3 linked regions of the Kineococcus sp. NBC_00420 genome follow. The protein of the gene in region 1 interacts with the protein of each later gene in a pairwise test. Links are inferred from orthologs where the notes say so. Each region holds a gene or a part of one and is shown on either strand. Other genes may lie near its edges.

The links.
Region 2: the proteins of ndk (region 1) and OG218_RS20860 interact in binary tests that used the Escherichia coli proteins (3 or more experiments, as listed by UniProt). The link is inferred for Kineococcus sp. NBC_00420 from one-to-one orthologs.
Region 3: the proteins of ndk (region 1) and OG218_RS21150 interact in binary tests that used the Escherichia coli proteins (3 or more experiments, as listed by UniProt). The link is inferred for Kineococcus sp. NBC_00420 from one-to-one orthologs.

Annotation. Positions count from the first base shown.
Region 1 is NZ_CP107930.1:4,493,198-4,502,954, forward strand. The notes cover bases 1,064-4,011. They hold ndk (nucleoside-diphosphate kinase), read left to right. Parts: upstream 1,064-2,294; coding sequence 2,295-2,729; downstream 2,730-4,011. Other genes in these bases: OG218_RS22075 (helix-turn-helix domain-containing protein), read right to left, coding at 1,064-1,463; OG218_RS22080 (glycosyltransferase), read right to left, coding at 1,473-2,237; OG218_RS22090 (VOC family protein), read left to right, coding at 2,810-3,232; acs (acetate--CoA ligase), read right to left, coding at 3,291-4,011. In the rest of the region: OG218_RS22065 (hypothetical protein), read right to left, coding at 35-289; OG218_RS22070 (VOC family protein), read left to right, coding at 382-789; more of OG218_RS22075, read right to left, coding at 729-1,063; more of acs, read right to left, coding at 4,012-5,255; OG218_RS22100 (LLM class flavin-dependent oxidoreductase), read left to right, coding at 5,556-6,665; OG218_RS22105 (NtaA/DmoA family FMN-dependent monooxygenase), read left to right, coding at 6,662-8,041; OG218_RS22110 (DUF1684 domain-containing protein), read left to right, coding at 8,052-8,846; OG218_RS22115 (SufS family cysteine desulfurase), read left to right, coding at 8,843-9,757. UniProt on the Escherichia coli protein: Major role in the synthesis of nucleoside triphosphates other than ATP. The ATP gamma phosphate is transferred to the NDP beta phosphate via a ping-pong mechanism, using a phosphorylated active-site intermediate.
Region 2 is NZ_CP107930.1:4,225,224-4,234,792, reverse strand. The notes cover bases 4,654-7,413. They hold OG218_RS20860 (5-formyltetrahydrofolate cyclo-ligase), read left to right. Parts: upstream 4,654-5,595; coding sequence 5,596-6,231; downstream 6,232-7,413. Other genes in these bases: OG218_RS20850 (potassium/proton antiporter), read left to right, coding at 7,342-7,413; OG218_RS20855 (glycosyltransferase family 2 protein), read left to right, coding at 6,321-7,289; galU (UTP--glucose-1-phosphate uridylyltransferase GalU), read right to left, coding at 4,654-5,427. Also shown: OG218_RS20900 (sugar transferase), read right to left, coding at 1-317; OG218_RS20890 (hypothetical protein), read right to left, coding at 730-1,524; OG218_RS20885 (GNAT family N-acetyltransferase), read right to left, coding at 1,636-2,238; OG218_RS20880 (MogA/MoaB family molybdenum cofactor biosynthesis protein), read right to left, coding at 2,235-2,735; cyclic pyranopterin monophosphate synthase MoaC, read right to left, coding at 2,728-3,201; molybdotransferase-like divisome protein Glp, read right to left, coding at 3,201-4,481; more of galU, read right to left, coding at 4,495-4,653; more of OG218_RS20850, read left to right, coding at 7,414-8,835; OG218_RS20845 (phosphodiester glycosidase family protein), read left to right, coding at 8,857-9,569. UniProt on the Escherichia coli protein: Involved in the removal of 5-formyltetrahydrofolate.
Region 3 is NZ_CP107930.1:4,282,479-4,292,247, reverse strand. Bases 4,433-7,392 are described here. They hold OG218_RS21150 (uracil-DNA glycosylase), read left to right. Parts: upstream 4,433-5,531; coding sequence 5,532-6,254; downstream 6,255-7,392. Other genes in these bases: OG218_RS21140 (LysR family transcriptional regulator), read right to left, coding at 7,372-7,392; OG218_RS21145 (aldose epimerase family protein), read left to right, coding at 6,283-7,344; OG218_RS21155 (DUF3263 domain-containing protein), read right to left, coding at 5,088-5,387; OG218_RS21160 (cold-shock protein), read right to left, coding at 4,440-4,643. Also shown: OG218_RS21180 (D-arabinono-1,4-lactone oxidase), read right to left, coding at 1-21; OG218_RS21175 (dihydrofolate reductase family protein), read right to left, coding at 69-632; OG218_RS21170 (methyl-accepting chemotaxis protein), read left to right, coding at 801-2,393; groL (chaperonin GroEL), read right to left, coding at 2,501-4,129; more of OG218_RS21140, read right to left, coding at 7,393-8,286; add (adenosine deaminase), read left to right, coding at 8,353-9,378; OG218_RS21130 (NtaA/DmoA family FMN-dependent monooxygenase), read left to right, coding at 9,375-9,769. UniProt on the Escherichia coli protein: Excises uracil residues from the DNA which can arise as a result of misincorporation of dUMP residues by DNA polymerase or due to deamination of cytosine.

The sequences.
Region 1 (9,757 bases):
CTGCCGCACCTGCCTCACCGCACCCCGAGAGCGGTCAGGCGTCCTCGCCGCGGGCGGTCGCGAGGTCGTGCGCGGCGATGTCCACGTCCTCCTCCGCACGGCGGGCGGCGTCGATCAGCCCGGCCAGCGCGGACCCGTCGGGGATCCGGGCGGAGCGGCCGGCGTAGGCCTTGCCGAGCGACCTCGCCTCGGCGGCGAGCTCGGCCATCACCGTCGCGGCCTCGTCGCGGGCGGCGCGCAGCGCCTCCTCCTGGGCGGTGGTGTCCTCACGGTCGTGACGCAGCGGCACAGCGGATCCCTTCCTCGCAACGGGGCCCACATCCTGGCACCGTGTCCGATCCGTTCAAGACACCCCGCTCGGCGTGCAGCAGGTTCGTCGCCATGAGCACACCGATCGTCGTCCCCCGGCTCGACCTCGTCGGCCTCGTCGTCGCCGACATGGCCCGCGCGCTGGCCTTCTACCGCCGGCTCGGTCTCGACCTGCCCGCGACGGCGGACGCCGAACCGCACGTCGAGGTCACCCTGCCGGGTGGTCTGCGGTTGGCCTGGGACACCGAGGAGGTCCTGCGGTCCTTCGACCCCGGCTTCGAGCCCGCCCGGGGTGGGAACCGCGGTGCCCTCGCCTTCGACTGCGCCAGCCCCGCGGGCGTCGACCAGGTGTTCGCGGACCTCACGGCCGCGGGGGCGCCGGCGCACCTGGCCCCCTTCGACGCGGTGTGGGGCCAGCGCTACGCCGTGGTCCTCGACCCCGACGGCGGCTCGGTCGACCTGTTCGCCGCCCTGGGCTGAAACGACCGCGGCGAGGTCCCCGTGAAGGCCCGGACCTCGCGCGCGAGGTGCGCCTGGTCGGCGAACCCGGCCTCCTGCGCGACCCGGGACGCGCTGAGCCCCGAGCGCAACCCCGCCACCGCGTGCTGCAGGCGCAGGACCCGCGCGAGCACCTGGGGCGGGTAGCCGAAGGCGGCGAGGCTGCGCCGGTGCAGCGTGCGCACCCCGAGGCCCAGCGCGTCGGCGACCTCGGCGACGCTGCCCCCGCCCGCCAGCAGCTGGACCGTCGCGACCGTGGCGGGGTCGCGCGGGGGAGCCTGCGCCGCGATCTCCTCCAGCGCCGCCCCCGCGTGGACGGCGCGCGCGACCCGCTCGACGAGGTCCCGTGCTCGCACGGGACCCCAGAGGTCGGCGAGGGGGACCCGCGCGTCGCGCAGCGCGTCGCCCGGCACGCCGAGGAACGACGGTGCGTGGCCGGGGGCGAAGCGCAGTCCCGTCCAGCGCACCGCCGGGTCCCCTTCCACCGTCTGGGCCCGGGTGTCCGGGCCGGCGACCAGCAGTTCGCCGTCGCCTCCCTCCGCCCGCCAGAGCAGGTCGATGCAGCCGTCGGGCAGCACGAGTCCGCTCGAACGGTCGGCGGCGCTGCTCGACCAGACCCGGGCGCCGGGGACCAGCGACGCACGTTCGCGGTACACGTCCTCAGTTCAGCGCAGACCACCGACCCGCGTCGAGCGCTCCGGGAGCCGGACCGGGCCACGTCGGCACGGCTTGGCGCGCAGTCGTGTCATCGCCGTCGTCATCGCCGTCGTCAGCACCTCCCGGACACCGGCCGCGGTGGCGCCGCGCTCGCCGGGGACGACCACGGGGACCTCGACCAGCCGGTACCCGCCCTGGTGGGCCCGGTGGGTGGTGTCGATGCGGAAGGAGGAGCCCCGCGAGGTGAGGGCGCTGATCCCGATGCCGAGCAGGACCTCGCGGCGGAACCCGCGGAACCCCGTGGTGACGTCGCGCACCGGGAGTCGCAGGACTGCGGCGAGGCACGCGTTCCCCGCGCGTGACACCAGCGGACCCAGCCGGTGGTCGTCGGCCACGGCGAGGGTGGTGGGGGCGGCGAGGTGGCGGGAGCCGAGCACGAGGTCGGCGTCCTCCAGCGCGGCGAGCACCGCCGGGAGCCGCTCGGCGGGGTGGGCCAGGTCCATCGTCACGAGGACCTGGTAGCCGCGTTCGAGACCCCAGAGGAGTCCCTCCCGCTGGGGCGTGCCCACCCCCTTCCCGCGGCGCCGGTGCAGCAGGTGCACCTCGAGGTGGCTGCGGGCGAACTCCTCGACCAGGTCGGTGACCGCGTGGTCGTCCTCCTCGAGCACCACGAGCACCTCGACGGGGGCCGCGGCCAGGACGCGCCGGAGCGACCCGATCACGGCGCTCCGCCCGTGAGCCGGGACCACGACCAGGGTGGCCGGACAGTCCACGGTCCTGGTTCGGAGCCGTCGGCCGCCCGGATGGGTCGGTCCACTAGGGTCGTTGCCGTGGCGACTGAAACGAACCTGCAGCGGACCCTCGTCCTCGTGAAGCCCGACGGCGTGCGGCGCAACCTCTCCGGGGAGGTGCTGCGGCGCATCGAGGCCAAGGGCTACACCCTGGTCGCCGTCGAACTGCGGACCGCGACCCCGGAACTCCTCGCCGGTCACTACGAGGAGCACCAGGGCAAGCCGTTCTACGAACCGCTCGTGGAGTTCATGCTCTCCGGCCCGGTGCTCGCCGCGGTCGTCGAGGGCCACCGCGTCATCGAGGGCTTCCGCTCGCTGGCCGGCACCACCGACCCGACGACCGCCGCGCCGGGCACCATCCGTGGCGACCTGGGCCGGGACTGGGGCCTGAAGGTCCAGCAGAACCTCGTCCACGGGTCCGACGCCCCGGAGTCCGCGGCCCGCGAGATCGGCCTCTGGTTCCCGAACCTCTGACACGGCGATGAGTTCTCGGGCAGTCTGAGGTCGAAGGATCGAGAAGGCCGGACAGACGGCCTCAGACCCCGGGAGCACTCATGCGCATGGCCTTCCTCAACGTGCCGGTCGCGAGCAAGGAGGCCTCCAAGGCCTTCTTCTCCGCGCTCGGGTTCGCGCCGAACCCGCAGTTCGAGAGCGACGACACGGCCTGCATCGTGATCGAGGAGAACATCTTCGTCCTCGTCCACGAGCCCTCGCGCTGGAAGGACTTCCTGCACTCGGAGTCCGCCCCCGCAGGGACGACCGAGTACATGCTCGCGCTCTCGGCCGACTCCCGCCAGGAGTGCGACGACCTCGTGGCCAAGGCGCTGGCGAACGGCGGGTCCGTCTACGGCCCGGCCACGGACCTCGGCTTCATGTACGGCACCAGCTTCCGCGACCCCGACGGTCACGTCTGGGAGGTCAGCTGGATGGACCTCGCGGCGGCCGCCGAGGCCGGCAGCATCGGCGAACCCGCCTGACCACCCGCCCGGTCCGCGATCTCGCGGGGAAGACCTGCACGATCGCGGACCGGGAAGGTCAGGGACGGGAGCGCACGTACTGCGCCCACGCCGTCTCGACCGCGGCGAGGGCGGTCTCGTCCTGCAGCGACGTCACGTCCCCGCCGGAGCGACCGGCGGTCATGTCGGCCATCAGCCGGCGCATGATCTTCCCCGACCGGGTCTTCGGCAGGTCCGGCACGACGACGACGTCGCGGGGTTTCGCGATCGCCCCGACGGCGCGCGCGACGTGTTCCCGCAGTTCCGCGCCGACCCCGTCGGAGGGGCCCGTGCCGCGGAGGATGACGAACGCCACGATCCGCTGACCCGTCGTCTCGTCCGGTGCCCCGACGACGGCGGCCTCGGCCACCCGCGGGTGCGACACGAGGGCCGACTCGAGTTCGATGCTGGAGAGCCGGTGACCCGAGACGTTCAGGACGTCGTCGATGCGGCCGCCGATCCAGATGTAGCCGTCGGCGTCCTTGGTCGCGGCGTCCCCGGCCAGGTACCAGCCCTGCGCGGCGTAGGGCTCCCAGTAGCTCGTGACGAACCGCGCGTGGTCGCGCCACACCGTCCGGGCCATCCCGGGCCAGGGTTTCGTGATGACCAGGACGCCCTGCTCGCCCGGGGCGACCTCGTCACCCGCCTCGTCGACGACGGTCGCGGAGAACCCGGGCAGCGGGATCGTCCCGGAACCCGGTTTCAGCGGGGTGACGCCGGGCAGCGGGGCGACGACGGCCGCCCCGGTCTCGGACTGCCACCACGTGTCGACGATGGGGCAGCGTCCACCACCCACGTTGCGGTGCAACCACGTCCACGCCTCGGGGTTGATGGCCTCACCCACGGAACCCAGCAGCCGCAACGACGACAGGTCGAAGCCCGCGGGCAGTTCCGGACCGTGCTTCATGAACGTCCGCACCAGGGTGGGGGCGGTGTAGTAGATCGTCACGCCGTACTTCTCGATGACCTCGAAGTGGCGACCGGGGTGCGGGGTCAGCGGTGAGCCCTCGTAGATGACCTGGGTGGTCCCGTTGGACAGCGGGCCGTACATCTCGTAGCTGTGCGCGGTGACCCAGGCGAGGTCCGCCTGGCACCAGTAGACGTCGTCGTCCTTGACGTCGAACACCGCCCAGTGCGACCAGGAGGTGTGGGTGAGGTACCCGCCGCTGGTGTGCACCAACCCCTTGGGCCGCCCCGTGGTCCCCGAGGTGTAGATGATGAACAGCGGGTTCTCGCTGTCGAAGCTCGGCGCGACGTGCTCGACGGGCTGACGGTCGACGAGCTCGTGCCACCAGACGTCGCGGCCCTCCGTCCAGGGGACGTCCGGCGTCGCCTCCCCGGTGCGGCGCAGCACGAGGACGTGCTCGACGTGGTCGAGCCCCTCGACGGCCGCGTCCGCGGCTCCCTTCACCGCGACGGCGCTACCCCGCCGGAACTGCCCGTCGGTGCAGACCAGGAGCTTCGCGCCGGTGTCCTCCACCCGGAACCGCAGCGCCTCGGCGGAGAAACCCCCGAACACCAGGCTGACGACGGCGCCGATGCGCGCGCACGCCATGGTCGTGACGATCGTCTCGGGCAGCACCGGCAGGTAGAGGACGACGCGGTCGCCGTGCCCGATCCCGATTTCCTCCAGCGCGTTCGCGAGTCGGCAGACCTCGTCCTGCAGTTGCGCGTAGGTGATGGTGCGGGAGTCCCCGGGTTCGCCCTCCCAGTGCAACGCGACCTTCTCGCCCCGGCCCGCGGTGACGTGGCGGTCGACGCAGTTCACCGCGACGTTGAGCCTGCCGCCCGTGAACCACTGCGCGGTCGGCAACGTCGAGCCGTCGAAGACGGTGTGGAACGGCTCGTCCCACTGCAGCCGCCGGGCCTGTTCGGCCCAGAACGCCTCGGGGTCCGCGGCCGCGCGCTCGTACTCGCCCGCGCCGACGTTGGCCTGGGCGCTGAACTGCGCCGACGGCGGGAAGACGAGGTCCTGCGCGGGGTCGTCCAGGGGCGTGCTCGTCATGCGGTGCGTCCTCACGGGCGGGGCGGTCGGCGGACCGGCCGTCGGCCGGCTTGGCCGCCAGGGTAGCCGCGCCGTAGGCTCGGACCGTGGAGAGCACCCGGGTGAGCGTGAGCACGCCCCCGGCGTCCGCGGTCGCCCGCCCCTTCTTCGCGGTGCAGCGTCGTCACGTCGACCTCTGCCGCACCCGCTCCTCCGCCTGTCGCTGACCCGCAGGGCACGTCGCCGGGAACACCCGGCGGCCCCCGGGTGCTCAGCCGAGCGACCCGGCCGGTCACGTCAGCAGCCCCGGAGGGGTACGCCATGTCCCGAGAGCCACTGCGCCTGGGCGTCGAACTCGACGCCGCCGGTCGCCACCCCGCCGCGTGGCGCCTGCCCGGCGCGCGCCCGGCCGAGCTCTTCACCGCCGCCCACTGGCGCCGCCTCGGCGCGCTCGTCGAGCGCGCCGACCTCGACCTGCTCGTGGTCCCCGACTCCTTCCGCCTCGGCTCCAGTGACGAGCGCGACCAGCGCGGTCGCCTCGACGCCGTCGCGATCGCCGCGCACCTCGCGCCGCTGACCCGCCGGGTCGGTCTCGTGCCGGTCGTCACGACGACCCACACCGAGCCGTTCCACACGAACAAGGCCGTCGCGACCCTCGACTTCACCAGCCTCGGCCGCGCCGGCTGGCAGGTCGAGGTCTCCACCACCGCCGAGGAGGCGGACACCTTCGGGCGGACGGGGACCGCCCCGCCAGGGGAGCTGTGGCGCGAGGCCGCGGACACCGTCGAGGTCGTCCGTCGGCTCTGGGACAGCTGGGAGGACGACGCGGTGGTCCGCGACGTCGCCAGCGGCCGGTTCGTGGACCGCGACAAGCTGCACTACGTCGACTTCGAGGGGGAGCGGTTCTCCGTCCGCGGCCCGTCGATCACCCCGCGCTCCCCGCAGGGCCAGCCGCTCGTCGTGGTGCCCGTCCGGGACGAGCACTCCCTCGCGGTGGCCGCCGCGCACGCCGACGTCGCCCGGATCGAGGCCGGCGACGAACGCACCGCGGCGCAGACCGCGGACCGGTTGCGGACCCTGGCCGGTCGCGAGCTGACCGTCCTGCTCGACGTGGAGGTCCTGCTCCGGCAGACCGCCACGGAGGCCCTCGACGTCGCCGGCCGGCTCGACGAGCTGAACCCCGGCGCCGCGCCGCGCTCGGTGCGCCACCTCGGCACTCCCGCCACCCTCGCCGCGGCCCTGGCCGAGCTGCCCGACGGCCTCGACGGCGCCGTCCTCGCGCCGCTGGACCTGCCCGCGACGCTCGAACTCGTCGTCAGCGGGGTCGTCCCCGCGCTGACCCGGCCGCCGGTCGCGGGCAGCACGCTGCGCGAACGCTTCGGCCTGCCCCGCCCCACCAGCCGCTACGCCAGGATCGGAGGCGTCCGATGACCCGCCGTGAGACCTCCCGTGAGACCCCTCGCCAGATTCACCTCGGGGCGCACTTCCCGGGCGTCAACAACACCACGGTGTGGCGCGACCCGCGCTCCGGCAGCCAGGTGGACTTCTCCTCCTTCGAACACCTCGCCCGGACCGCGGAACGGGGGTTGATGGACTTCTTCTTCCTCGCCGAGGGGCTGCGGCTGCGCGAACAGCGCGGGAAGATCCACGACCTCGACGTCGTCGGCCGTCCCGACACCCTCACCGTCCTGAACTCGATCGCGTCGGTCACGACCCACCTTGGGCTGGCCGGGACGATCAACGCCACCTTCAACGAGGCCGCGGAACTCGCCAAGCAGTTCGCCTCCCTCGACCACCTCTCCGGTGGGCGCGCGGCCTGGAACGTCGTCACCAGTTCCGACGCGTTCACCGGGGAGAACTTCCGCCGCGGCGGGTACCTCGCGCACGCCGACCGCTACGTCCGGGCCCGTGAGGTCCTCGACGTCGCGCGGGAGTTCTGGGACTCCTGGGCCGAGGACTCCCTGGTCGCCGACCCCGAGACGGGGGTCTTCGCCCGGGGGATCTCCGAGGTCGACCACCGCGGCCCGCAGTTCCAGGTCCGGGGGACCGGTTCGCTGCCGCGCAGCCCGCAGGGTCACCCGGTGCTGCTGCAGGCCGGCGACTCCGACGACGGCCGCGAGTTCGGCGCCACGTACGCCGACGCCATCTTCACCATGCACGGCTCGCTGGAGGCGGGGCAGCGGTTCACCGCCGACATGCGCTCCCGCGCCGTCCGCAACGGCCGCTCCGGAGACGACCTGAAGATCCTCCCCGGGGTCACGTTCGTCCTCGGCGACACCCCCGGGCAGGCCCGCGAGCACGCCCGGGAGATCCGGTTCCAGCAGGTCGGGCCGGCGCAGGCGATCGCGTTCCTCGAACAGGTCTGGGGCCGCGACCTGAGCGACCACGACCCCGAGGGACCGTTGCCGGCGCAGGACCCGGAGACGACCTCGACCATCGCCCAGGGCCGGACCCGGATGACGAAGGACCCGGTGGAGACCGCGCGCACGTGGCGCGACCTCGCCGCGGCCCACGGGTGGAGCAGCCGGGAACTCGTCGTCGAGGTCACCGGCCGCCAGCAGTTCGTCGGCACCCCCGCGCAGGTCGCGGAGGAGATGGACACCTACGTCCAGGCCGACGCCTGCGACGGGTTCATCCTCGTGCCCAGCCTCACCCCGGCCGGTCTCGACGAGTTCGTCGAGAAGGTCGTCCCGCTGCTGCAGGAACGCGGCAGCTACCGCACCGGCTACACCGGCTCGACCCTGCGCGAGCACCTCGGTGTGCCGCACCCGCACCGTCTCGCCCCCGCCGTCCGCGCCACCGCCTGAGGAGTCCGCCATGACCACGACGACCAGCACCCTCGACACCGCCCGCCGGACCTGGGACGACTGGCGTGCCACCCGGACGGCCGACCTCAGCGCGCCGCACGGCTGGCTGAGCCTGACCGGACTGCACTGGCTCGTCGGCGAGGCCGGTCCCGTCGCGGACCTGCCCGGCACCTGGGAGTCGGTCGAGGGTGGCGTCCGACTCACAGCGACCGCGGCCGACGGGGTCGTCGTGAACGGCGCCCCGGTCGAGGGGACCGTGCGGATCGACACCGTCGAGGGGACTCCGGGGACCCTCTTCGAGATCGGGGACCGCCGGGTGGAGGTCATGCAGCGCACCGGGATGCACGCCCTGCGCGTCCGCGACCCGAAGTCCCCGACGCTCGCGGCGTTCACCGGGGTCCCCGTGTTCGAGTTCGAGGACCGCTACGTGCTCGACGCGCAGTTCGTGCCCTACGAGGAGTCCCGGGCCGTCGTCGTCGGCGCGGTCGTCGAAGGGCTGCAGCACCACCACGAGGCCGTCGGAACCGTGCGGTTCGAGCTCGACGGCCCCCAGGAACTCACGGTCTTCCGCAGTGCGAAGGGTTCGACCATCCTGTTCACCGATGCGACCAGCGGTGTGAGCACGACGGGGACGACCCGTTCGATCTCCGTCCCCGAACCCGGCGCCGACGGACACGTCGTGCTGGACTTCAACCGGGCGACGAACCTGCCGTGCGCGTTCACCGACCACGCCACCTGCCCGCTGCCGCCCGCCGAGAACCGCCTCACCGTGCCCGTCGCGGCGGGGGAGAAGGATCCCCGGTGAGCACCACCGAACTGCTCGCCGCTCCGTTCGGCGACGCCGAACTGGCCGCGCTGCGGGCGGACTTCCCGATCCTGGGCCGCTCGACCCGGTCGGGGAACCCGTTGGTGTACCTGGACTCCGGCGCCACGTCGCAGAAACCGCGGGCCGTCCTCGACGCCGAACGCCGCTTCTACGAGACCCACAACGCGGCCGTCCACCGCGGGGCGCACCAGCTGGCCGAGGAGGCCACCGACGACTTCGAGGCCGCCCGGGCCGCCATCGCGGGTTTCGTCGGTGCCCCCGCCCACGAGGTCGTGTTCACCAAGAACGCCACCGAGTCGCTCAACCTGATCGCGCACGCGTTCAGCACCACGACGGCCTACGCCGCCCGCGGCAGCGCCCCCGACGGTCAGGCCGTCGATCCGCGGTTCGTCCTCGCCGAGGGCGACGAGATCCTCGTCACCGAGGCCGAGCACCACGCCAACCTCGTGCCCTGGCAGGAACTCTGCGCCCGGACCGGAGCCGTGCTGCGCTGGGTCCCCGTCACCGACGGGGGGTCCTTCGACCTCGACGCCCTCGACGCGCTGGTCGGGGAGCGGACCAAGGTCGTCGCCTTCGCGCACGCCTCCAACGTCCTCGGCGGACTCGCCCCGATCGAGGCGTTCGTCGCCGCGGCCCGCCGGGTGGGGGCGCTCGTCGTCCTCGACGCCTGTCAGTCCGTCCCGCACCTGCCCGTCGACCTGCCGTCGCTCGGGGTCGACCTCGCGGCGTTCTCCGGGCACAAGATGCTCGGGCCGTCGGGGATCGGGATCCTCTGGGGCCGGGCCGAGGTCCTCGGCGCGATGCCGCCGTTCCTCACCGGCGGGTCGATGATCGAACTGGTCCGGATGGAACGCTCCACCTTCGCCCCCGTCCCGCAGAAGTTCGAGGCG
Region 2 (9,569 bases), 270 kb from region 1 along the record:
ACGGGCGGGAGCAGCGCCATGGTCCAGGCGACGGACATCCCGCTGGCGGTCCCGACGTGCAGGTCGACGTCACCGAAGCGGACGGCCCAGCCGAGCAGGGCACCGAGGGCGGCCGCGAGGAGGTCGGCGACGACGATCGTGCGGACGTACTCGCGCTGCCAGACGGGACGACGTCCGTCCCGGGGGCGTGAGGGAACCGGTCGACGCCGGGAGCGCGGCAGGAACGGTTGGCTGACGTCGCCGGACCTGCTCTTCGCGTCAGCTTCGATGAGCCGACGCTGTTGCGTCGGCAGGAGCCGCACTTCCTCAGTCGCCATGACCTCCCCCGTCGTGAGTCCTCTCAGGAACCCCACGACGGTGTGGGACGCCAGTCACCCGAACGGACGCTCCGAACGGCGGAACACCACTACGGACGGATGAGCTGACACCACCCATGGTAGCCGGGGGTCACCCGTTCGCCGCAAGCCCCTCACAGCGGGTGCACGTCTGGGCCGCACGCGCCGCGACCACCCTGGAACGACGAAGGCCCCCACCGGAACCCGGTGGGGGCCTTCGTGGCGAAGGGTGGAGCTGAGGGGATTCGAACCCCTGACCCCCTCGTTGCGAACGAGGTGCGCTACCAGCTGCGCCACAGCCCCTTGTCGTTCCCTCGTCGCACCCGGAGTTGCGGGCGACGCGGCAACGGAGAAGAGGTTACCAGTCCCGCACCCCGCCTCGGACCACGGGGAGCTACTGGTTGACGACCCTCGCGTGGTCGCGGAGGTCGATGACGCGGGTGGCCAGCTCGTCCTCCCACTCCTCCGTCGCGACGGCGACCGCGGGCAGCGGCGGTGCGACGAAGGGGGCCTTGTCCTTGAGCAGGTACGTCGGCAGCGGCACGGGCACGGGCTGCCAGCTGCGGTCGCCGGCGAGGGGAGACGGCTTCTGCTCCCGCTGCACGGGGACGGTCGGTGCGCTCGGACGCAGGACGGGCAGCACCTGCGTGACCTCGCTGACGCGCGAGGGCGCGACCACGGGGCGGGCCGACCTCGCCGCACCGTGGCGGGACAACGCAGCGACGACCAGCAGCAGCCCGAGCGTCGGGAGGGCACCGGAGTACCAGGGCGCCAGGCCGACGAGCACGGTCAGCCAGCCGAGGACGGTGAGACCGACGACGGTGCCGAGCAGCCGACGACGCCGGGTGACCACGGCGGAGACCGTGCGCGACGACGGGGCCGACGGAGCCGCACGGACGAGCGAGGGAGCGGGGCTCGACACCGACGGCGCCGCGGGGAGGGCCGGGCTCCCGGCCCCCCCGAGGACGGGGCGGCTGGAGGCGCCGAGGACGGCGGCGTTCACCGCGGCGGCCGCGAGGGCCTGGCCCACCGGGGCGGAGTTCCTGCGCACGACGACCCGCATCGCCTGCGAGTCGCGGTCGGCCTGTCTCGCCGACGCGACCCGTCGGTGCTTCCTGATCGCACCGGGGACGAGGTAGGCAGCCCACAGGACGATGATGACGAGGAAGATGAGACTGCTGGCGGGCACGAAACGCAACGCTAGGGCTCACGACCGGGAAGATCGTGCACGTCCGGGCGTGTCGCGCGGTGGAGTTGCGGCGGGCCGTCGCACAGCCCCACGCACGGCCCTGCGCACGGCTCAGTGGCGGGCCCCGCGCGAGGACCGGTAGCGGTTCAGCAGACCCTCCGGCACCTCCTCCGCGGTCATCGCGAACGTCCGGTGGTCGCGCCAGGAACCGTCGATGTGCAGGAACGCCTTGCGTAGTCCCTCGTCGCGCATCCCGAGCTTCTCCGCTACCCGCAGCGACGCCGCGTTCTCGGGCCGGATGTTCACCTCGATCCGGTGCAGCCGAAGGGCTCTGAAGCAGTGGTCCCCGACCAGGGCGAGGGCGATCGGGATGGTTCCGCGCCCCGCGACGCGCTGGTCGATCCAGTACCCGACGTGGGCGGAACGCAGCGACCCCCAGGTGATCCCGGAGACGGTGATCTGACCGACGAGGTTCCCGTCGAGTTCCACGACGAAGGGCAGCATCCGTCCGGCGCGGGCCTCGCGGGAGAAACCCCGGACCATCTGCGGGAACGTCGGCGCCGGTCCGCTGCCCTCAGGGCTCGTGGCCTCCCAGGGCCGCAACCAGGAGGCGTTCGCGGCGCGGACCCGGCGCCACGTCGAGGCGTCACCGCGGCGCAGCGGCCGCAGGCGGACGGACCCCTCGCGCAGTTCGACGGGCCAGGTCGGGGTCACCGGGTCCCGCCGGGAGGGGTGTGGTCCCCACCGTGCAACTGGTCGACGGCGTGGACGAGGAAACCCTGCAGCACCGCGACACCGTCCTTGCAGCCGCCGGGCGAACCGGGCAGGTTCACCACGAACGTCCGGCCGGCGACGCCCGCGATCCCCCGCGACAGCACCGAGGTCGCGATCCCGTGGGCCACCCCGTAAGCCCGGATCGCTTCCGGCACACCGGGAACCTCGTAGTCCAGGACACGTCGCGTCCGTTCGGGCGTGAGGTCGAGCGGGCTCAGCCCCGTCCCGCCGTTGGTGACGACGACGTCGTACCCGGCGGCCACCGCGTCCCGCAGCGCCTCCTCGACGGGGTCGCCGTCGGGGACGACGAGCGGCCCGTCGACGAGGAACCCGCTCTCCCGCAACCCCTCGACGACGATCGGGCCGGACCGGTCGGAGTAGACCCCGGCCGAGGCGCGGTTGGAGACGGTGACGACGAGTGCCCTGGCCTCAGTCATCGACGCTCCAGTCCCCCGACCGTCCACCGCTCTTGGCGGTGACCCGGACGCCGTCGAGGACGGTCCGCCGGTCGACGGCCTTGACCATGTCCACGAACGTCAGCCCCGCGACGACCACGCAGGTCAGCGCTTCCATCTCGATCCCCGTCCGGTCCGCGGTCCGCACGGCGGCGGTGATCCGCACCCCGTCCGACCGAGGGGTGATGTCGACCTCGACCGCGTGCACGGCAACAGGATGCGCCAACGGGATGAGTTCGGGGGTGCGTTTGGCCGCTTGGAGTCCCGCGATCCGGGCGACGGCCAGGGCGTCGCCCTTGGGCAGACCGCCCTCGGCGATGAGGTCGAGCACGGCCTGCGAGCAGCGGACGAACCCTTCGGCGCGGGCCTCGCGGGCCGTGACGGGTTTGGCGGAGACGTCGACCATGCGCGCGTGCCCCGCGTCGTCGAGGTGGGTGAGACGGTCCATCAGGACATCCTTCCCGGCGCCTCGGGCGCTCCGGGCAACGGGCCGAGGAGGACGCACTCGACCTCGTCACCGACCTCGACGACGGAGGTGCCGACCGGGACGACGACGAGGCACGTCGCCCGGGCCAGCCCGGTCACCAGGTGCGAGCCGTGGCCGGAGACGGGCTCGACCACGAAGCGCCCCTCGGCGTCGCGGGTCCAGGCCGCGCGCACGTACTGCTCCTTGCCCGGGGGCGAGGTCCAGCGCGCCCCGGCCACGGCCCGCACGTGGGGCCGCTCGTGGTCGGGCCCCTCGGCTCCCAGCATGCGCCGCAACGCAGGACGGACGAACACCTCGAAGGAGACGAAGGAGCTGACCGGGTTGCCGGGCAGGGTGAAGACGGGGACGGCGTTCTCGCCGAGCGTCCCGCAGCCCTGCGGCATCCCGGGCTGCATGCCGACCCGGTCGAAGCGGACGGAGTGCTCCCCCGGACCGGAGAGCACCTCCTTGACCGTGTCGTAGGCGCCTTCGCTGACCCCGCCGGAGGTGACGATCACGTCGGCGCGCACGAGCTGGTCGTCGAGGACGGAGGCCAGTTCGCGGGCGTCGTCGGAGACGACCCCGACCCGGAAGGCCAGCGCGCCCACCTCCTCGGCCGCCGCGGTCAGCAGGTAGCCGTTGGCGTCGTGCAACTGCCCGCGGGCCAGCGCCGTACCGGGTTCCACGACCTCGGTCCCGGTCGAGACGACCACCACCCGCGGCCGCGGGCGCACGCGCACCCGGGCCCGCCCGAGCGCGGCGAGGACGCCGATGTGGCGGGGTTCCAGTCGCGTCCCGGCCTCCAGGACGAGCGTCCCGGCGACGACGTCCTCGCCGGCGCGACGGATGTGCTGGCCCATCACGGGCACCTGGCGGATCAGCACCTGGCTGACGCCGCGGTCGGTCCACTCCACCGGCACGATCGCCTCGGTGCCCGCGGGGACGGGTGCCCCGGTCATGATCCGGGCGGTCGTCCCGCTCGTCAGGCGCACGGCGTCGGCCCGGCCGGCCGCGATGTCGGAGACCACTGGAAGACCCACCGGGGTCTCCTCGGTCGCGCCCGCGACGTCGCGCAGGCGCACGGCGTAGCCGTCCATGCCGGAGTTGTCGAAGGCGGGCAGCGGCCGCGGGCTGACGACGTCCTCGGCCAGCACGCAGCCGAGGGCGTCGCGCAGCGCCAGGTCCAGCGGCGGCAACGGCCGCACCAGGTCCAGGCACGCCGCCCGGTGCGCCGCGACGGTGGTCAGGGTCTCGACACTCACCTGCGACAGGTTGTCACGCTGAGGTGCTGGCCCCCGCACCCGACGCGACGTACTCGCCGAGCCACTCACGCAGGTCCGCCCCGATGTCCTTGCGCTCGCTCGCCAGCCGGACGACGGCCTTGATGTAGTCGAGCTTGTCGCCGGTGTCGTAGCGACGGCCGCGGAAGACGACCCCGTGCACGCCGTAACCGGGCCCCTCGCCCTGGGCCAGGACCTGCAGGGCGTCGGTCAGCTGGATCTCGCCGCCCTTGCCGGGCGCGGTCTCGCGCAGGACCGCGAAGACGGCCGGGTCCAGCAGGTAGCGGCCGATGATGGCGAGGTCGCTGGGGGCCTCCTCCGTCTTCGGCTTCTCGACGAGCCCGGACACCTTCACGACGTCCTCGGTGTCGGTCGGTTCGGCGACCGCGCAGCCGTAGAGGTGGATCTGGTCGTGGGGCACCTCCATGAAGGCGACGACGCTGCCGCCACGCTCCTCGCGGACCTTGATCATGATGTCCAGCAACGGGTCCCGGGCGTCGACGATGTCGTCGCCGAGCAGGACCACGAACGGTTCGTCACCCACGTGCTGCTCGGCGACGAGCACGGCGTGCCCCAGGCCCTTCGGGTCGCCCTGGCGCACGTAGTGCACCTGGGCGAGGTCGGTGGACTCCTGCACCCGGGCCAGCTTGGCCTGGTCGCCCTTGGCCTGGAGGCCGACCTCGAGCTCGACGTTGCGGTCGAAGTGGTCCTCCAGGGACCGCTTGTTGCGGCCCGTGATCATCAGCACGTCCGTGAGGCCCGCGCGCACGGCCTCCTCGACGATGTACTGGATGGCCGGGGTGTCGACCACCGGCAGCATCTCCTTGGGCATCGCCTTGGTGGCCGGCAGGAAGCGCGTTCCCTGCCCGGCGGCGGGGATCACGGCCTTGCGTACCGTGCGGCCGGGACGCTCGTCGCGTTCAGTCATGGCCCGGAGGCTACCGCCCGTCCCGGGTCGTGCACTGCGTGCTGTGGTGATGGGCCGTCGGGGGACGACGCGCGCCGCATTCCCTTCTGGCCCGCGGCGGGGCAAACTCGGGGGGAGGACGACCCGACGAAACAATCGTCGTGCCGTCCGTGCGAACCAGGAGCCGCCGTGCCCACCACACCCGACACCAGCGACGAGGTGACCGTCGACTCGTTGTCCGTCACCGTGGACGTCCTCGAGGTCGAGGCCCGCAAACGCCGACTGCGCCACGGGATCCGGTCCCGCCGTCGCGAACGGGACGCCGACACCACCCGCAGCCTCGACACGGCGGTCGCCCGCGTCCTCGCCGGCTGCCCGCTGCTGGCCGGCGCCCGCCGCATCGCCTGCTACTCCTCGACGACCGGTGAACCCGGAACGAGGACCCTGCTCGCCGAACTGCGGCGCCACGACGTCGAGGTCCTGCTGCCCGTCCTGCTCGAGGACGGCGACCTCGACTGGGAACTGCGCGCGCCGCGTCGCGGAGCCCCCGCTCCGCTGGGTCCTCTCGGCCCGCACGCCGTCGCCTCCGTGGACCTCGTCGTCGTCCCGGCGCTCGCCGTCGACACCGCCGGCCGCCGGCTCGGGCAGGGCGGGGGCAGCTACGACCGGGCGCTGGCGCGGGTGCCGGCGCGAGTGCCGGTGCTGGCCGTCGTGCACGACGACGAACTGCTCGACGCCGCGGTCAGCCCGCTGCCCGTGCTCCCCCACGACCGGCTCGTCCAGGCCGTCGTCACCCCGTCCCGCTGGTTGTGGTTGGCGGCCTGAGACTCCCGACCCCGGAGCGGTTCGTGGTTCACTGTGCGCGCGTCGACGGTGACCAGACCGATACGGAACGTCAAGAGGAGCGCCTGGCCATGAGTGTGGACGTGTCGATCCTGGTGATCACCTACAACGCCCCCGAGTGGATCGCCCAGTGCCTGGACTCCCTCACGGGCGAGTCCAGGCCGCGGGCCTCCTTCGAGGTCATCGCCTTCGACAACGCCTCGGGCGAGGAGACGAAGCAGCTGCTGCGCGAGCGCGCGGAGACCACCCCCGAGCTGCGCACGCACTTCTCCCCCGACAACCTCGGCTTCGCCGTGGGGGTGAACCGCGCCGCCGAGATGGCCACCGGCCGGACGGTGCTGCTGATGAACCCGGACGCGATGATCAAGCCGGGGGCCGTGGACGCCCTGCTCGCGTTCCTCGACGAGGACCCCACCCGCGGGATCGTCGGCGGCCGCGTCCTCTACCCCGACGGTTCCGTCTCGCTCACGAGCTGCTTCGCGCAACCCTCGCTCTGGAGCTGGTTCTGCTACGCCACCGGGCTCTCGACGGCGTTCAAGCGCAGCTCGCTCTTCGACCCCGAGTCGATGGGCCACTGGGACCGCGACAGCGTCCGCGACGTCGACATCATCAGCGGCGCCTTCCTCATGGCGACGACGGAGACCTGGCGCGCCCTGGGCGGTTTCGACGAGAAGTTCTTCATGTACGGCGAGGACGCCGACCTCAACCGGCGCGCGGCCGACGCCGGTTTCCACCCGGCCATCACCCCCGCGGCCGTCGTCGTCCACGCCGGCGGGAAGTCGTCCTCGACCAAGACCGCCAAGCAGCGACTCCTGCTGCGCGGCAAGGCCGAGTACGCGATCAAGCACTGGACGCCGGGGCGCGCCAGGGCCGGCGTCGGACTGCTGACCGCGGGGGTCGCGCTGCGCTCCGTCGGCGAGGTCGTCCTGCGCCGTGGCGAGACCTGGCGGCCGCTGTGGAACGAACGTGGCGACTGGGGCAAGGGCTGGCCGACCTGGGTCGACCTGACCGGCGACCGGGAACCGAGCACCACCAGCTGATCACCACCCGCCGACACCGCCCCGTGCCGCGACCGACGCGCTACGGTGCCGCATGACCCTGGATGAGTTCAGTCGCATCCTGCTGCTGTCCTCCGGGGTCCTCCTCCTCGCCGTCCTCGCCGTCCGGCTCGCCGCCCGGACCGGGCTCCCCTCCCTCCTCCTCTACCTCGCCCTCGGGCTGGTGCTCGGCGAGGACGGGTTGGGGATCCCCTTCGCGGACGCGAAGATCGCCCAGGTCCTCGGCTACGGGGCCCTCGTCCTGATCCTGGCCGAAGGCGGGCTGACGACGCGGTGGTCGACGATCCGCGGCGTCATCGCCCCCGCCGGGGTGCTGGCGACGGGAGGGACGCTCGTCTCGATCGGGGTCGTCGGCTGCGGGGCGCACCTGCTGCTGCACACGACCTGGCCGGTGTCGTTCCTCATCGGCGCCGTCGTGTCCTCCACCGACGCGGCCGCCGTGTTCTCGGTGCTGCGATCGGTGCCGTTGCCGCGCAGGCTGTCCGGGCTGCTCGAGGCCGAGTCGGGACTCAACGACGCCCCCGTCGTCATCGCCGTGCTGGCCCTCACCGAGGTCGCGGGCGGACACAACGAGCACGCCTGGTGGTTCTTCGCCGGCGAGGCGGTCCTCGAACTCGCCCTCGGCACCCTGCTCGGGGTCGGCATCGGGGCCGCGGGGGCGCTGTTGCTGCGGCGCACCGCGTTGCCGAGTTCCGGGTTGTACCCCGTCGCGGTCCTGGCCCTCACCGTCCTGGCCTTCGCGGTGGCCGACGTGCTGCACGCCTCGGGGTTCCTCGCCACCTACCTGTGCGGTCTGGTGCTGGGCAACGCGCGCCTGCCGCACCGGCACGCGACCCGGGGTTTCGCCGAGGCCTTCGGGTGGCTGGCCCAGATCGGGTTGTTCGTCATGCTCGGCCTGCTGGCCAGCCCCTCCCGGCTCCCCGGAGCCCTCGTCGACGCCCTGCTCGTCGGGCTCGTCCTGACGTTGTTCGCGCGCCCGCTGTCGGTCCTGGTCAGCCTCGTCGGGTTCCGGATGCCCCGGCCGGACCTGGTGTTCCTGTCCTGGGCGGGTCTGCGCGGGGCCGTCCCGGTCGTGCTGGCGACGGTGCCCGTGGTCGCCGGCATCCCCGGCTCCGAGCGGCTGTTCGACCTCGTGCTCGTCCTGGTGGTCGTCTTCACCCTGGTCCAGGCCCCGACGCTGGCTCCCCTGGCCCGGCGGCTCGGGCTGATCTCCGCCACCCCCACGCAGGACCTCGACGTCGAGGTGTCGCCGCTGGGCACCCTGTCCGCGGACGTGGTGCAGGTCCGGGTCGGGCCGGCGTCGCGGCTGCACGGCGTGGAGGTGTTCGAGCTGCGGCTGCCGCGCGGGGCCAACGTCAGCCTGGTCGCGCGGGACGGCGCGACCTTCGTGCCCCAGCCGCGCACCGTCCTGCGTCACGGTGACGACCTGCTGGTGGTCACCGCGACCGCCGAACGCTCCGCGGTGGAGGAACGGCTGCAGGCGATCAGCCGGCACGGGAAGCTCGCCGACTGGCACCACAGAGAGTGACCTCCCAACTACGGTGAGGCGATGCGCGCCCTCCGCACCGTCGCCCTCGGGATGTGCACCACCCTCCTCGGCGCTCTGCTCACCACCGCGGCCGCCGCACCGGCGCTCGCCGACCCCCTCGACCCCGTCGACTCCGTCGAGGTCTCGGCGGAGCAGCAGAGCATCGCCCCCGGGGTGAGCCTCGAACGCCGCACGACCCTCGACGCCACCGGCCCCGTCCGCAGCTCCCTGCTGCGCCTGAGCACGGGCTCCACCACCACGCCGCGGTTGCTCCAGCAGGACCTCTCCTCCCCCCGGACCCCCGGCGACCTCGCCACCGCCGCCGGCGCGGTCGCCGCCGTCAACGGCGACTTCTTCGACATCGACCGCACCGGCACGCCGGACGGACCCGTGGTCCTCGACGGCACCCCGCTCAAGGCCGACGCCCAGCCGCAGACCGCGGTCGGCGTCGACGCCGGCGCGAGCGGCTGGGTCGGCCGCCTCGGACAGGTCCTGCTGCAGGGCAGCGCATCGCTCGGCGGCCGGAGCCTCCCGCTGGCCGCGCTCGGGACCCGGACCGTCCCGGCCGACTCCCTCGCCCTCTTCACCCCGGCCTGGGGCAGCGGCGACCGCGCCCTCACCGCGCCCACCGGGATCGAGCTGGAGGTCCGCTCGGGTCGGATCAGCGCGGTCCGTTCCCCCGGCCCGACGCCCGTCCCGGGGGACGGGTTCGTCCTCGTCGCCACCGGCACGGT
Region 3 (9,769 bases), 210 kb from region 1 along the record:
CGTCGTCGTCGAGGTGCTCACGGGAAGACGGTAATCGATGGAACCCCGGCTGCTCACGTCACCGGGCGTCACCGGACGACGTCGTAGACCAGCTTCGTGATGCCGTTGGGGTAGGTCTGCGACTCGCGGACGGTGAGCAGCTGCCTGTCCTTGTCGGTGGTGCTGAACAACCGCTTCCCGGCGCCGAGCAGGACGGGGAAGACGAGCAGGTGGTAGCGGTCGACGAGGCCCGCGTCGGCCAGGGAGGCCCCCAGGGTGGCGCTGCCGTGCACGGCGATCGGCCCGCCCTCGGTCTCCTTCAGCGCCGCGACGTCGTCGACCGAGCGCAGGATCGTGGCGGGCCACCGCGCGTCGTCGTGCTCCAGCGTCGTGGAGACGACGTAGCGCGGCATGGCGTTGTAGGCGGCGAAGTCGTCCATCGTCGGCCAGACCGGGGCGAAGGCCTCGTAGCTGGTGCGGCCCAGCAGCAGCGCGGTGGTCTCCCCCGTCTCGCGACCCTTGATCTCGTAGGCCGCCGGGTCGAAGGCGATGTCCTGGAACGTCCAGCCGGCGTTGCGGTAGCCGGGCTCGCCGCCCGGGGCCTCCACGACGCTGTCGAGGGAGGTGAAGGCGGTGATGATGAGGGTGCGCATGGTTCTCCTGGGTCGCGTCCTGCGGTTCTGCCCATCTGACCGCACGCCGCTCCGGAAGTCATCGACCCCCACGGCTCCTCTGCTCCCCTACAGCGGCGACCGCCGACGACCGATGTTCACCCGGTCGGCTCTTCCTGGCGTCGGCTCCGACGGGAACGAGGACCACTCATGGGAAAGCTGCGCGATCTGAACATCGCGTCGAAGCTGTTCGTCGGCTTCGGCATCGTCTGCCTGCTGCTGGCCGCCGTGGCGGCCCTGGGCATCTCCCGCCTGCACTCCTCGCAGGACACGGTGACGGCGATGTCCGACGTGGTCGTCCCCGGAGTCCAGAACATCGGGACGGTCAAGTACGCCTTCGCCCAGTCCCGCGCCGACCTGGCCTCCTCCGCCCTGGCCAGCGACGCGTCGGCGACCTCCGCCGCGCTGCAGGCGGTCAGCGCCGACGACGCCCAGCTCGACGCGGCGTGGAAGGTCTACCTGGCCACCGACCCGGTCTCGACCGTCGCCGACCGGGAGTCCTTCGCCGCCGACCTCGCCACCTACCGCACCGGACGGGAGAAGCTCATCGCTCTGGCGAAGGCGAACGACCAGGCGGGCTTCATCGCCGAACGTGACGCGGCGAGCGTCCCCCTCGCGCGGGGGATCTACACCATCCTGGACCGCATCCAGAAGGCGGAGACGGACAACGCCACGGCCACCGCGCAGCGCGGAGCCCAGAGCTACCGCACCGCCGTGGTCCTCCTCGTGGCCGTGGGCGTCCTCGCCCTCGTCCTCGCCGCGGTCGTCGCCGTCGTCGTGGCCCGCTCCATCGCCGGCCCCCTGGGCCGCGCCCTCACCGTCGTGCGGGGCCTGGCGCAGGGCCGCCTGGACCAGCGGGTGGGCTACAGCGCCAAGGACGAGGTCGGCCAACTGTCCGGGGCCCTCGACGTGACCATGGACCGGCTCACCGAGACGATGCGCCGCATCGCCGGCAACGCCGCGACCCTCGCCGCCTCCAGCGAGGAACTCACCACCGTCGCCACCCAGCTCTCCTCCGGCGCCGAGGAATCCGCCACCCAGACCCAGGTCGTCTCCGCCGCCACCGAAGAGATCTCCGCCAACATCGGCACCGTCGCCGCCGCCGGGGAGGAGATGACCGCCGCGATCCGCGAGATCGCCACCTCCACCGCCGAGGCCTCCTCGGTCTCCGCCGACGCCGTGTCCAGCGCGTCGCAGGCCTCGGAGATCCTGGACCGCCTCTCCGCCTCCTCCCGCGAGATCGGCGACGTCGTCAAGCTCATCACCTCCATCGCCGAGCAGACGAACCTCCTGGCGCTGAACGCCACCATCGAAGCCGCCCGCGCGGGGGAGATGGGCAAGGGCTTCGCCGTCGTCGCCGGGGAGGTGAAGGAACTGGCCCAGCAGACCGCTCGGGCCACCGAGTCCATCACCACCCGGGTGGCGGCCACCCAGGCTGACGCGACCGAGGCCGCGTTCGCCATCGGCGGCATCAGTGAGGTCATCGCCCGCATCGACGGGTTGCAGGCCACCATCGCCGCGGCGGTGGAGGAGCAGTCGGCGACGACGTCGGAGATGGTGCGCAACGTCACCGAGGTCTCCTCGGGGAGTCAGGAGATCGCGTTGAACATCTCCGGCATCGCCGCTGCGGCGGATCAGACCACGGCGGGGGCGACCCACACGGCCACCACCGCGGGGGAGGTCTCGCGCGCCGCCGTCGAGCTCAACGAGCTCGTCGGCTCCTTCACCCTTCCCCGCGTCTGATCCCGCCCGACCCGGGTGACGGACGGGTCCGACAACGCCACGAGGGCGGCCTCCCTGATCGGGAGACCGCCCTCGCGGGTGGTGCAGGTGCTACGGAGTGGCTGGACTCAGAAGTCCATGCCGCCCATGCCGCCGTCGCCACCGGCCGGGGCCGCAGAGGCCTTCTCCGGCTTGTCGGCGATGACGGCTTCGGTGGTGAGGAAGAGCGCCGCGATGGAGGCGGCGTTCTGCAGCGCGGAGCGCGTGACCTTCACCGGGTCGTTGATGCCCGCGTCGAGCAGGTCCACGTACTCGCCGGTCGCGGCGTTGAGGCCGTGTCCGGTGGGCAGGTTGCGGACCTTCTCCGCCACGACGCCGCCCTCGAGGCCGGCGTTGATGGCGATCTGCTTCAGCGGAGCCTCGATCGCGACCTTGACGATGTTCGCCCCGGTCGCCTCGTCGCCGACGAGCTCGAGCTTCTCGAAGGCCAGCACACCGGCCTGGATGAGGGCGACGCCACCACCGGCGACGATGCCCTCTTCGACGGCAGCCTTCGCGTTGCGGACGGCGTCCTCGATGCGGTGCTTGCGTTCCTTGAGCTCGACCTCGGTCGCCGCGCCGGCCTTGATGACGGCCACGCCGCCGGCCAGCTTGGCGAGACGCTCCTGGAGCTTCTCGCGGTCGTAGTCGGAGTCGCTGCGGTCGATCTCGGCGCGGATCTGGCCCACGCGACCGGCGATGGCGTCGGCGTCGCCGGCACCTTCGACGATGGTGGTCTCGTCCTTGGTGACGACGACCTTGCGGGCGCGGCCCAGCAGGTCGAGGTCAGCGGTGTCGAGCTTGAGGCCGACCTCCTCGGAGATGACCTGGCCACCGGTGAGGATGGCGATGTCGCCGAGCATGGCCTTGCGGCGGTCGCCGAAGCCCGGGGCCTTGACGGCGACGGACTTGAAGGTGCCGCGGATCTTGTTCACGACCAGGGTCGCGAGGGCTTCGCCCTCGACGTCCTCGGCCACGATCACGAGCGGCTTGCCCGACTGCATGACCTTCTCCAGCAGCGGGAGCAGGTCCTTCACGGTGGAGATCTTGGAGTTGAGGATGAGGATGTAGGGGTCCTCGAGCTCGGTCTCCTGACGCTCCGCGTCGGTGACGAAGTAGGGCGAGATGTAGCCCTTGTCGAAGCGCATGCCCTCGGTGAGCTCGAGCTCGAGCCCGAAGGTGTTGCTCTCCTCGACGGTGATGACGCCTTCCTTGCCGACCTTGTCGAGCGCCTCGGCGATGAGCTCGCCGATCGAGGCGTCACCGGCGGAGATCCCGGCCGTGGCCGCGATCTGCTCCTTGGTGGTGACTTCCTTGGCGGCGGCGACGAGCTGCTCGGTGACAGCCTCGACAGCCTTCTCGATGCCGCGCTTGAGGCCCATCGGGTTCGCACCCGCAGCCACGTTGCGCAGACCCTCGCGGACGAGCGCCTGGGCGAGGACGGTCGCCGTCGTGGTGCCGTCGCCGGCCACGTCGTCCGTCTTCTTGGCGACTTCCTTGACGAGCTCGGCGCCGATCTTCTCGTACGGGTCCTCGAGCTCGATCTCCTTGGCGATGCTGACACCGTCGTTGGTGATCGTGGGGGCGCCCCACTTCTTCTCAAGGACGACGTTGCGGCCCTTGGGGCCGAGCGTCACCTTGACCGCGTCGGCGAGCTGGTTCATCCCGCGCTCGAGACCACGACGGGCCTCTTCGTCGAAGGCGATGATCTTGCTCATGCCTGGTGTTCCTCCCAGAAGACGGGCGGTGGGCGGTCGGTCGGGTGCCCGCGACGGACGGCCGACCTGAACCGGGGTCACGTCCCCCAGCGCCTGTCGACCTCACCGGACCGGCCAGGGAGCTTCGCTCCCGGGTCGAGTGCAGTTGTCACTCTCGACTCGAGAGTGCCAACGCCAATGTTGGCACTCTCACCCCCCGAGTGCAAACCCCCGGAGGCCTCGGACGGTGCGCGAGTGCGGGCGGGCTGGTGCCCGGCCTCCGGGAGGACCGGGGGCCGGGCACGGTCACGCCGGGGGGCGCCGCGCCGGGTCAGACGGCGCGGACGCTCTCGGCCTGGGGGCCCTTCTGGCCCTGCCCGACCTCGAACTCGACGCGCTGACCCTCCTCGAGGGAGCGGTAGCCGTCGGCCACGATCGCGGAGTAGTGGACGAACACGTCCGCCCCACCGTCGTCGACGGTGATGAAGCCGAAGCCCTTCTCGGAGTTGAACCACTTCACGGTGCCCTGAGCCATTGCCTTCTCCTGGTGGTGCAGCGAGCGGAAGAACGGCGCCGGCGGGCACCGGAGCCGGGTCTCACGCTGCCCGCGGCGACGAGAGCCGAGGGCGACGCCCGACGTGCGCCCCCCGAGAGGACGTGTCCGTCGAACTGATCGACCGGGGCTCAGATTAGTGCGGGGAGGGGCTGGTGGGACAGGGTTCGAGGAACCTCGTCTTCACGAAACGGTCACGTCGTCCTCACCGCGGCAGACACCCGAGAGGCGTCGCTCAGAGCACCCGGCCGGCGACGTCCAGCAGCGGACCGGCCACGGACCGGACCGCGACCGCGAGACCGCCGACGACGAGGGCCGCGACCAGCAACCAGACCAGGACGAGCACGGCGACACCGACCGGTCCCCGACGGGTCCGGTGGGCCCCGCGTCGGGCGAGCAGGTGGGGCGAGCGCCCGCGACGAGCGCTCAGGGCTGCACGCCGAGACGGCGGGCCGAACGGGCGCGCTGACGGCTGGTGCGCATCCGGCGCAGCCGCTTGACCAGCATCGGGTCGTGGGCGAGGGCGGCCGGGGAGTCGATGAGGGCGTTGAGCAGCTGGTAGTAGCGCGTGGGCGAGAGGTCGAAGAGCTCGCGGACGGCCTGTTCCTTGGCGCCGGCGTACTTCCACCACTGCCGCTCGAAGGCCAGGATCTCGGCGTCGCGGCGACTCAGCCCGTCGGGCAGCCCCCCGGGCTGCTCCTCGAGGGACGGGACGTCTCGCTCGATGCGCGCCGATGCGTCGTTCCGCTCCACGTCATGACCCCTCTCACCGCGGCCTCCGGAACCGGGGGCCGGGCAGGAGTCTAAGAGGGCATCACACCCGTGTCGTTCACCTCGGCGGGCGCGTCCGGGCTCGGTACCGTCCCGTGCGTGACTCCCGCCGCAGCGCCCCCACCCGCCCCTTGCTTCCCGCGCACGGACGACGATCCGGCCGGACTCGGCCTCGACGACCTCGACCCGGGCTGGGCCCGCGCCCTGGCGGGGGTGCGCGACGACCTGGTGCGGCTCTCCACCGCGCTGGCCGCCGAACCCGCGCCGTGGCTGCCCGCCCCCGAGAACGTGCTGCGGGCGTTCCGGCAGCCCTTCGACGGCGTCCGGGTGCTCCTGGTCGGGCAGGACCCCTACCCCACCCCCGGACACCCGATCGGGCTGAGCTTCGCCGTCGAGCCGGACGTCCGGCCCCTGCCGCGCAGCCTGGTCAACATCCACAAGGAACTCCTCACCGACACCGGCGTGCAGGCGCCCGGGCACGGCGACCTCTCCTCCTGGTCGCGGGCCGGGGTCCTGTTGCTGAACCGGGTGCTGACGGTGCGCGCGGGCGAGTCCGGGTCGCACCGCAAGCTCGGCTGGCAGGCCGTCACCGACGCGGCCGTCCGGGCCCTGGCCGCGCGGGGCGGACCGCTCGTGGCCCTGCTCTGGGGTCGCGACGCGCAGACGGTCGCTCCCCTGCTGGGCGGGGTGCCGGTCGTCACCGGGGTGCACCCCAGCCCGTTGTCGGCCTCGCGGGGGTTCTTCGGTTCCGCTCCGTTCAGCCGCGTCGACGAACTCCTGCGGGCCGAGGGGGGCGACGGGATCGACTGGCGGCTGACCTGAACCCCGGGGCGTGCGGCAGGATCGCGGCATGACCGCGACGTTGCACAGCACCCCCTTCGGCCGGACGCGACGCGGGGAACCCGTCGAGCGGTGGGAACTGCGCCTGCCCTCCGGGGCGAGCGCCGCCGTCCTGACCCGCGGCGCGACCCTGCAGCAGGTCCGCGTCCCCGACGCCTCCGGCCGGATCGGCGACGTCGTCGTCGCCCTGCCCGACGTCGCGGCCTACGAGGCCGCCGACGGCTACCCCGGTGCCGTCGTCGGACGCGTCGCGAACCGCATCGCCGGCGGACGCTTCCGGGTGGACGGGGTGTCCTTCGCGGTCCCCGTCAACGACGGCACGAACGCTCTGCACGGGGGTTCCGAGGGTTTCGACCAGCGCGTCTGGACCGCCACCGAGGTCTCCGTGGACGGGGTTCCCGGGGTGCGGATGTCGTTGCGCAGCAACGACGGCGACATGGGTTTCCCGGGGGCGCTGGACGCCTGCGTCACCTACTCCCTGCGGGAGGAGGGCGGTTCGGTGTCGTTGCGCCTGGACTACGTCGCGACCGCGGACGCCGCCACCCCGGTGAACCTCACGAACCACGCCTACTTCGCCCTCGACGGCGCGGGCCCGGTCGAGGACCACGTCGTGCGGCTGTCCGCGTCGCGCTACCTGCCGATCGACGCGAACCTCGTCCCGACCGGTGAACTCGCCCCCGTCGAGGGCACCCCGTTCGACTTCTCCACCCCGACCCGCATCGGCGAGCACCTCCGCGATGCGGACGAGCAGCTCCTCACCGCCGGCGGCTACGACCACTGCATGGTGCTGGACGGCCCCGGTTCCCTGCGGCCGGTGGCCACCGTCTCCGGCCCGCGCAGCGGACGTTCGCTCGAGGTCCGCACCGACCTGCCGGGCCTGCAGTTCTACACGGGGAACTTCCTGACCGGCGCGTGGCGGACGATCGAGGGCCGGCCCGTGCGGCAGGGCGACGCCCTCTGCCTGGAGACGCAGTTGCTGCCCGACGCGGTGAACCAGCCGCTGCTCGGGGATTCCGTGCTGCGCCCGGGTGCGGAGTTCACGACGACCACGGAGTACTCCTTCTCCGTGTGAGCACCGCCGTCGCGGACCGGTGGCCCCCTAGAACGAGGCCAGCAGGTCCGCCACCGCCGGTCGTTCGTCGTCGACGAGCGCCAGCAGCACGAGGCGCAGCGGGTCCAGCCCCCGCAACGGCACGAAGGCGATGTCGTCGGAGCGGTGGCCGGCGGCGACGACCTCCGCGGTGATGGCCATCGCCCGTCCGGAGGCGACGAGGGCGAGCATCTCCTCGACGTTCTGGGCGGGCGGACCCACGACCCGGGGGACCGCGCCGGAGGGGCGGGGCTCGACGAGCCACACCTCCCGGTCGTAGCCCGCGTCGACGATGGGCTCGTCGTCGAGGTCGGCGATGTCGATCGAGGTCTCGCCGGCCAGCCGGTGCCCGGCCGCGAACACCGCCACCCGCTGGGTGTCGGCGACGTGCACCGCGCGCACCCGCGCGTCCAGCACCTCGTCCGGGCCGGCGTTGAGGAAGACCACGTCGACCCGGCCGTCGGCGAGGCTCGCGACCTCCTGCCCCCAGGGGACGTGGCGCAGCACGACGTCGAGGTCCGGGCTCTCCTGGGAGGCCTGCACCAGCCGGGTCGAGACCCAGCGCGGGGTCGAGGTGCCGATGCCGACGGCCAGCCGTTCGCGTTCGCCCTCCTCCGCGATGCGCCGCGCGCGCACCAGCGCCCGGTCCAGGAGTTCGGTGATCCGCGTCGCGTCGGCGACCAGCGCCTGCCCGGCGGGAGTCAGCGCGGACCCCTCGCGGGCCACGCCCCGCGCGTCGCGGAGCACCAGCCGGCCCCCGACGAGCTGCTCCGTGCGCGCGATCGCCTGACTCAGCGCGGGCTGGGAGACCTGCAGCGAGACAGCCGCTTCGGTGAAGCTGCGCTCCCGGGACACGGCGAGCAGGTAGCGCAACGAGCGCACGTCGAGCTCGCCGCCGCTGCGTCCTGCACCACGCTGATCCACGGGATGGATGCTCTCAGAAGGAACGCTTGTGCGACACGTGGCACGTTCGCGCCTACGTTGAGCAGGGTGCGTTCCCTGACCGCCCTGCCCAAGGTGCACGTGCACGCCCACCTCGACGGGTCCTACCCGCGCGAGGCCGTGCTGGCCCTCGCCCGCCGCCGTGGCGTCCCGCTCGAGCTGCCCGTGCGGGGCGGTCCCGCCGCCACCGGGGAGGGCTGGTCCGACGTCTGGGCGTTCTTCGAGGCCTACGGCCGGGTGCCCGCCCTGGTGGCGGACCTCGACGACCTGGCCGGCCTGTGCCGCGCGCTCGTCGCCCAGGAGGCGGCCGAGGGCGTGGTCTACCTCGAACCCGCGATCGAACCCCAGCTCTACGCCCCCCGGCTCGGGAGCCTGCGCGAGGTGACCCGGGTCGTCGTCGACGCCCTCGGCGAGGCCGGACGGGAGCACAGCGTCGAGGTCGGCTCGATCCTGACGCTGAACACCGACCAGGACGAGCCGATCGCCGCCGAGCTCGCCGCGGTCGCCGCCGAGTTCGCCGGCCGCGGGGTGACCGCGTTCGGGACGGCCGGGTTCGAGGAACCCTCGGGCCTGCAGCGCTTCACCGGGGCGGCCGCGACGGCCCGGGCAGCGGGCCTGCCGGTCGTCGCGCACGCCGGGCAGACGGGCGGCTGGGAGTGCGTCGCGGAGGCGATCGACGTCCTGGGCGCCACCCGCATCTCCCACGGCGTCCGCTCGGTCGAGAACCCGGCCTTCGTGCGCCGCCTCGCCGACGAGGGCATCGTGCTCGACGTCGCCCCCGTCTCCAACGTGGCGCTCGGCATCGTCCCCACGCTCGCCGCGCACCCCGCCCCGCTCCTGCACGCCGCGGGCGTGGGGATCACCCTCAACGCCGACGACCAGCTCTGGTTCGGTCGTGGCGTCAGCCACCAGTACGCCGTGGCGCGCGAGGTGTGGAAGCTGAGCGACACCGACCTCGCGGCCCTGGCCGGGCACGGTCTGCGGATCGAGGGCATGAGCCCGGCGACCCGGCACCGCCTCGGCGCGGGTCTCCTCGACTGGCTGGAGCGCAGCCCGGCGGGCGTCCCCGCGTGAGGGAACCGCACCACCTGTTGCTGAGCGCCTTCGAGATCAACGGCCCCAACCTCACCAGCCAGGGGTTGTGGGCCCACCCCGAGCAGCACACCGACCGCTACCTCGACCTCGCGCACTGGACGTCGCTGGCCCGGCTCCTCGAGGACGGGGGTTTCGACCTGCTGTTCCTGGCCGACTCCCCCGGCTACCCCGTGCTCGAGGGCCGCACCCCGGCCGTGACCTTCGAGCAGGGGGTCGAGATGCCGACCAACGACCCCCTGCTGCTGGTCCCGGCGATGGCCGCGGTGACGAGCCGGCTCGGGTTCGCGGTGACGTCCTCGACGAGTCTGGAGGGCCCCTACCCGAACGCCCGGCGGTTCGCGACGCTGGACCACCTCACCCGCGGGCGCAT